2 regions of the Delftia sp. BGA-UO-ETr-SB1 genome follow, and region 2 is predicted to be linked to the other one. Evidence: riboswitches for the same ligand, from Rfam matches in the RefSeq annotation. Region 2 holds a riboswitch; the other holds the start of a gene.

Region 1 (3,401 bases), on a different contig from region 2:
CGGCCGAAGGCCGCTCTGACCTGGTCGCCGAAATCCGGGGCACCGCCCCCGGCCAGGGCGCCAAGGCCATGCTCTGCAAGAGCCGCGACGCGGCCGGTGCGGGCGATCCTCAGCTGTTCCTGGCCGTGCTGCCCGGCGACCGCAAGCTGGACTTCAAGCGCCTGGCCCAGGCCGTGGGCGTGCGCAAGGCCACGCTGGCCTCGCCCGAGGAGGCCCAGGCCGCCACGGGCTGCGTGATGGGATCGGTGCCGCCGTTCTCCTTCAACCCGCAGGTGCGCCTGGTGGTGGACCCGGCCCTGGTCGAGCGCTTTGGCGAGATCGCCTTCAACGCAGGCCGGCTGGACCGCTCCATCGTGCTGGACTCGGCCGACTATGTGCGCATTGCCCGGCCCGCGCTGCACAGCCTGAGCGGGGATGGCGCCGATTGACCCGGGGGCCGGGCGGTGCCCACAATCGCAGCAACGCCCGCACACCCTCTCCTGACCATGTCCACCCCTGCGAAGCAGCACCCTGACCGGCCCGATGCGGCCGGCTTTGTGCGTGCGGCGCTGGCTGCTGCCCTGGCCCAGGTGCAGTCGCATCTGGCGGTCTTGGAGGGCGGTGGCAACGATGCCGAGACCATCCACCAGCTGCGCGTGGCCATGCGGCGCCTGCGCACCGTGCTGCGTGAGTGCGCGGGGCTGGCGCCGGACATGCGCGCCGAATGGGATGAACCCCTGGCCCAGGCCTTTGCGCAGCTGGGCACGCTGCGCGATGCTGATACGTTGGCCGATGTGGTGCGCCCGCTGCTGCAGGCAGCCCATGCGCCCCTGTGCGACTGGCAGGCGCCGCAGGCCGTGCAGGCGGATGCAGCCGCTGCCGTGCGCGAGCCGCCATTCCTCCAGGCGCTGGCCGAGATCCAGGCGCTGGCGCAGGCGCCGCAGGCAGAGCCATCGGCCCGTTTTGCCCATCTGTCCGCCACAGGCACGCGCAAGTACCTGGCACGGCGGCTGGCGCGCCTGCACCGCCAGGTGCTGCGCGACGGCCGGCACTTCGACCGCCTGTCGCTGGCGCAGCAGCACCGCGTGCGCAAGCGGCTCAAGCGCCTGCGCTACCTGGCGGACTTTGCGCGGGAATTCGCGCCCGGAATGTGGCCCGGCAAAAAGGGCCGGCGCTTTGCCGAGGCGCTGGTGCCCGCCCAGGACGCGCTGGGCCTGCACAACGACATGGCCGTGGCGGCGGAGCATTTTCGTGACGAGGCCGGCACGGATCCGCGCGCCTGGTTCGCCGCCGGCTACCTGCAGGCCCGCCTGGCCACCAGCGCGCGCAGCAGCCGTCGCGCGCTGCGGGCGCTGGCCCGGGTGCCGGGCTTCTGGGCTGGGCGATAATCCGCCGCTGGCGCACCGCCGCAGCCCCTGGGCCGTGGCGGTGCGCTGTTGCTGAAGGTGCCCCATGCCGTTCACCGGCCAGGGGTTCAACGGGAAGCAGGTGCGCGATGCCATCGAGGTGGCCGCTCGCAATGCCTGCGCTGCCCCCGCAACGGTCAGCGGAATACAACTCCCCACGCGGACGCCCCACAAACCACGCGCCGCAAGCCACTGTGTCCTTCTCGGGCATGGGAAGGCGGGGATGCCTGCCGCAGCGCGCCCACCCTGCGCGCCGCAGCGTTCCGCAAGCCCGGATACCGGCCTTCTGCATTGCTTTCGGACGCCGCGGGAGTGCGCCTGTCCGGTCCGGCCCCAGCCTGCGCTGCCGTGGCCGGCTCCGGCGTGCGCGCTGTGCGGCGTGGTTCAGACGATAGGCCCCGCGGGTGAGTGGGGCAGTTGGGTTCAACGCATGCGCTTCGCTTCTTCGGCCGCCGATTCCTCCGGCCTTCTCTCTGTTCTCCCTCTTGTCTCCAGCCTGCGGCCCGTAGCGGCCGCCGTCCTGCTGGCCAGCTGCGCTGCAGCGGCCGGCGCCGCGCAGGAGCCGGCCTCGGGCCGATCCACGGACTCCGCCGACGATGCGCTGGACGCCGTCTTCGTGACCGCCACCGCGCGGCCCGAGGCGCGCAGCCGCATCGCGGGCACCACGCAGACCATCGACCGCGAGGCCATAGAGCGCTCCAGCGCGCGCTCGGTCACCGACCTGCTGGCCGAGAACGCCGTGGGCTTTCTCAGCGAATGGACGGCGGCCCAGACCTCGATGAACCTGCGCGGCGCCTCCACCGACGGCCAGGGGCGCGACTTCCGCAGCCAGGTGCTGGTGCTGGTCAACGGCCGGCGCGCGGGCACGGCCAACCTGTCCAAGCTCAGCCCCTCGGATGTGGAGCGCATCGAGATCGTGCGCGGCCCGTCCTCGGTGATCTACGGCAGCCAGGCCATGGGCGGGGTGGTCAACATCATCATGAAGACGGGAGCTACCGCACCCGGCACGCGTGCCCAGGTCCAGGCCGGTTCATGGGACCTGTGGCGCACCGATGCGCAGACGGCCGGCGCCAATGACCGCTTCGACTGGTACTTCGGCGTGAGCGCAGGCGGGCGCGGCGACTACGAGTCGGGCGACGGCGGCACGCGCATGGAGAACACGGGCTGGAAGCGGCGCGGCGCCAGCGGCGCCCTGGGCTGGCAGCTGCACGAGCTGCACCGCGTGGAGCTGCAACTGCGCACGGACGGCATCTACAACGCGGGCTTTCGCGGATCCGGCGCCAACATCTACAGCCGAGACAACCGCAGCAACCGCTCGCTGGACCTGACCTACGAGGGCGCACTGCCCGGCCAGCGCCTGAGCTGGACGACCCACCTCTACAGCCTGGTCGATACCGACGAGTTCAACTGGGCATCGCCCGTGATCCGCTCGGGCAACAGCGCCGTGCCCGGCACGGCGCGCGACTACAACCACCGCCAGCTGGACGCCACGGGCCTGCGCTTTCAGCCGCGCCTGCGTGTCAGCCAGACCAATGACCTGCTGATGGGCTTTGACTGGGAGCGCAGCAAGCTGCGCTCCGACCGCCTGCGCGTCGCCATGCCCGGCGGCCCGGCGGGCCAGGTCGCGCCCTACGACAACAACCAGACCGAGCAGGTGCACGCGCTGTACTTCGAGGACGCGCAGACCCTGTTCGACGATCGCCTCACGCTGCGTGCCGGCCTGCGCAAGACCTGGGGCACGACGCGCTTCGACGATACGCCCAACCTGGCCCTGGCCCAGGCCAGCACGCGCGACTACGACAACCACACCTGGTCGGCCGGCGCCACCTGGAAGGCCACGGACCGGCTCACGCTGCGCGCTGCGGCCTCCACGGGTTTCCGCGCGCCCACGGCCACGGAGCTGGCCTCGGACTTCACGGCCGTCGGCGGTGGCCGCACCTTCGGCAACCCCAACCTCAAGCCCGAGACCAGCCGCCAGATCGAGGTCGGCGCCGCGCTGCAGCAGCCCGGCTGGCG
Region 2 (3,401 bases):
TTGACGGTCACGGCCGCCTGCGGTGCGGCAGCCGGTGCCGGCAGTTCACTGGTGGTGCCGGAATCGCTGCGCGAGCAGCCGGCCAGCAGCAGGGTGGCCGCCAGGGCGCCAGCGCACAGGCCGTGGAGGCTTTTGGAGCGCGCCATGGCCATCAGAACCGGATATGGGCCGCGATCTCGAAGCGGCGGCCTTGCCCGACCAGGAACTGGCTGCCGTAGCTCGATCCCACATAGACCCTGTCGGCCAGGTTGCGGCCGATCAGGCTCAGGGTGGTGCGCGGGTCCACCTGCCAGCTCAGCGCGGCGTCGGCCACGGTGTAGGCGGGCAGGTTCACGGTATTGGCGTTGTTGCCAAAGCGGTCACCCACGTAGCGCAGGCCCAGCGAGGCTTGCCAGGCGCCCACGCGGTAGTGGCCCCAGAGGTTGGCCGTGGTCTTGGCCACGTTCTGCGGACGGTTGCCTGCGCGGTTGCCGCCAGCCTCGATGAGCTTGTCGAACTGGGCGTCCACGTACGACAGATTGCCCTCCAGGCGCAGCGCGGGCGTGGCCTGGAAGGCGGCAGTGGCTTCCGCCCCGCGCGAGGACTGGCTGCCGCCCTGGATGGAGATGGCCGGCCGGTCCGGGTCGCGCGTGATGATGTCGTCCTTCTTGATGTCGAACACGGCCAGCGTCCATTCGCCGCGCCCGCCAGCCACCTGCTGCTTGATGCCGATCTCGGCCTGGCGGCCCTTGCTCAGCTTGTAGGCCGTGTTGGCCAGGTTCAGCGACACCAGGCTGTTGACGGGATCGTGTCCCGAGCTGATCTGCCCATAGACATGGGTGTTGCGGGCCAGCTCATAGGTCAGGCCCAGGCGCCAGGAGGTGGCGGCCAGCGTCTTGTTGAAATCCGTGCCGCCCACCAGCGAGTGGCTGGCAAAGTCGTAGACATCGCGGCGCAGGCCGGCCATGGCCAGCCAGCGGTTGCTGATGCGCCAGGCATCTTCCAGGTACAGGGCATGCTGGGTCACGCCGGTTTCTGTCTTGGCGGCGGTGAGATCGGGGCTGGCCCAGCTGCCATGCACGGGATCCCAGGCCGAGACCGTGGACGAGCCGCCATAGGGCGAATTGTTGGACAGCCGCAGGTTGATGCGCGCGGCCTCCCAGCCCATGGCGATCTTGTGCGAGCCCCGGTCCACGTTCAGGCCCAGGCGGTTGCCGGTCTGCTCCAGGTCGTGCAGGATTTCCAGGTAGTCGGAGCGGCCCACGGTCCAGGTGGCGGGGTTGAGCGCGTAGGCCTCGATGTTGCGCCAGTGGCGGTCGGACTTCACGTGATACAGCTCGTTGCGCACCGTCAGCCAGTCATTGGCCTTCCATTGCACCTTGGCGCGCAGGCGCTCGTCGGCATAGCGCAGCACGCTGTCTTCGGCGTTGTAGTTGCGGTCGCGCAGCGACTCCACCACCTTGCCGTCCAGGCCCGGCGTGCCCCAGTAGCGGCTGGGCTTTTGCACGCTGCGGTCGGCAATCAGGTCGATCTGCAGGTCGCTCGTGGGCTCCAAGCGCAGCGTGCTCATGAACTTGCCGTTGCGCGACTGGTCCAGATCGCGCTCGCCTGCGCTTCGGGCGGTGTAGCTGTCGATGCGGTAGCTGGCATAGGCGCCCAGGGCGCCGGTCACGCCCAGGCCCAGGCGCAGCGTGTCGTCCGTGCCCGCGCCCATCAGCACCTCGGCCGAGCTCGTGCGGCTGGGCTGCTTGCGGATGGCGTTGACCGTGGCGCCCATGGTGCCGCTGCCGTACATCAGCGAGGCCGGGCCGCGCAGCACGTCGATGCGCTCGTAGCCCCAGCTGTCACCCGGATAGGCCGTGGTGCCGGCGGCCACGCCCAGCACCATGCCGTCTTCGGCCACGCCCACGGAGTTCACGCCCGCAAAGCCGCGGCTGCTGAAGGACAGGCCGCCATTGCCCGGCGTGCTGCTGGAGGTCAGGCCCACGGTGCGCGTGACGGCGTCCACCAGGGCGTAGTCGCCGCGCTCCTGCATCTGCTCGGCAGAAACACCATCCACGCTGGCCGGCACTTCTTGGTTGGAGACGCCGGTATGGCTGGCAGAGCGCGCAGGCTGGGCCAGTTGCTGGCCGATGCGTTCGGCCTGCCCGGTGACCTGGACCTCGGGCAGGGCGGTTGATGGGGGCGTTGGCGTGGGCGTTTGGGTTTGAGCCTGCGCCGGCAGGCAGATGAAGGCACAGGCCAGGGCCAGCGGGCTCAGCCGCACGGAAAGGGACTGGGCAGCGCGAGCGCTGGAAACCCTGGAAAAGGAAGAATGCATTTCGAACATCGGTCTTCGACCGTCTGATGCGAAAGCAAGGCACTGCCACCTCTCCAGCCAGCGTGGGAGGAAAGGGCGCAGGACGTTGCCATCCGCACCCCGCAGACAGTCAAGAAAACGCCTGCACAGCAGGCGCGAAACGCAGCAGGCCGGTCTCCGGGCTCACAAGCGGCGCAAGGACATGCCTTGCGCCCAGCGCCCCGTCTTCCCAATCCACCCGCGAAAAGCTGCATGTTGCAGACCACGCCATGAACCAGTGACAGCCTGTCATCGCCCCCCGCAGGGTTGCGGAGACTGGCGGGACAGGCATGGAGCGCCTTGACTTGTTTACCGTTGCGGGGGCAGCCAAGGCCTGTGCCGGCAGCGCAAAAAGCATTTGCTGGCAGTCACCTTGTTCCCGTTTCATCCCCATGGCTGGCATGTGGACACCTGTTGCACGGATGCCTTTGCAGGCGCGGCATTATAGCTAGCGCTCTGTTTGCAGAGCCTTGGGCGCCTGGGGCACGTCGTGCAAAAGCAGCTCCAGACCCAGCCACTCGCCACGGTGAACGCGGCTGATGGCATGCCGCAGGTGCACACGGTAAAAGCCTGCCGCACCGCGCACCGGGCGCGGCCCCGTGGCGATGATGGCCGCATCCCCCAGGCCCAGCGGCAGCACCATGGGGCGCGATTGCATGCGCGGGCGCTGCTCGGTCATCACGAATTCGCCGCCCTCGAAATCCTGGCCCGGCCGGGACAGCAGCACCACCAGCTGCAGCGGAAAGACCTGCGCACCTTCGCCGTACGAGCGCAGCGGGGCATGGCCCGCTTGCGGCACGCGCAGCAGATGTGGCTGTGGCTGCGGCTGCGTTTGGCCTGCTTGCCGGCCCTGACGCATGAAATCCTCGAAGCAGCCTGGCAACCCAGGCTGCAAGCCCATGTGTTCGCGCCAGCGGTTGGCCAGGGCCAGCAGATGCCCATACAGCACCGGGCGCCATGCCTGCACGCAGGGCGGCAGGCCAGACGCGGCGGCCGCCTCGCGGGCCAAGGCGCGGCTTTCATCCGCAGTCAGCAGCTGCGGCAGCAGGGCATGGCCTTCGGCATCGAGCTCAGCGGCAATCCG

What was found. A riboswitch is a leader RNA that binds a small molecule or an ion and turns the genes downstream of it on or off. The one in region 2 is predicted to bind cobalamin.
Region 1: linked by a shared signal. The riboswitch ahead of AC57B5_RS23175 (TonB-dependent receptor) and the one ahead of AC57B5_RS06155 (TonB-dependent receptor) in region 2 are both predicted to bind cobalamin.

Annotation. Positions count from the first base shown of each region.
Region 1 covers NZ_JCAQOW010000006.1:960,755-964,155, forward strand. Annotated here, with positions in the region: gene AC57B5_RS23165 (YbaK/prolyl-tRNA synthetase associated domain-containing protein) at 1-428, shown strand, start outside; gene AC57B5_RS23170 (CHAD domain-containing protein) at 486-1,367, shown strand; cobalamin riboswitch at 1,406-1,686, shown strand; gene AC57B5_RS23175 (TonB-dependent receptor) at 1,816-3,401, shown strand, end outside.
Region 2 covers NZ_JCAQOW010000004.1:1,250,298-1,253,698, forward strand. Annotated here, with positions in the region: gene AC57B5_RS06150 (ABC transporter substrate-binding protein) at 1-152, opposite strand, end outside; gene AC57B5_RS06155 (TonB-dependent receptor) at 152-2,308, opposite strand; cobalamin riboswitch at 2,430-2,747, opposite strand; gene AC57B5_RS06160 (2OG-Fe(II) oxygenase) at 2,766-3,401, opposite strand, start outside.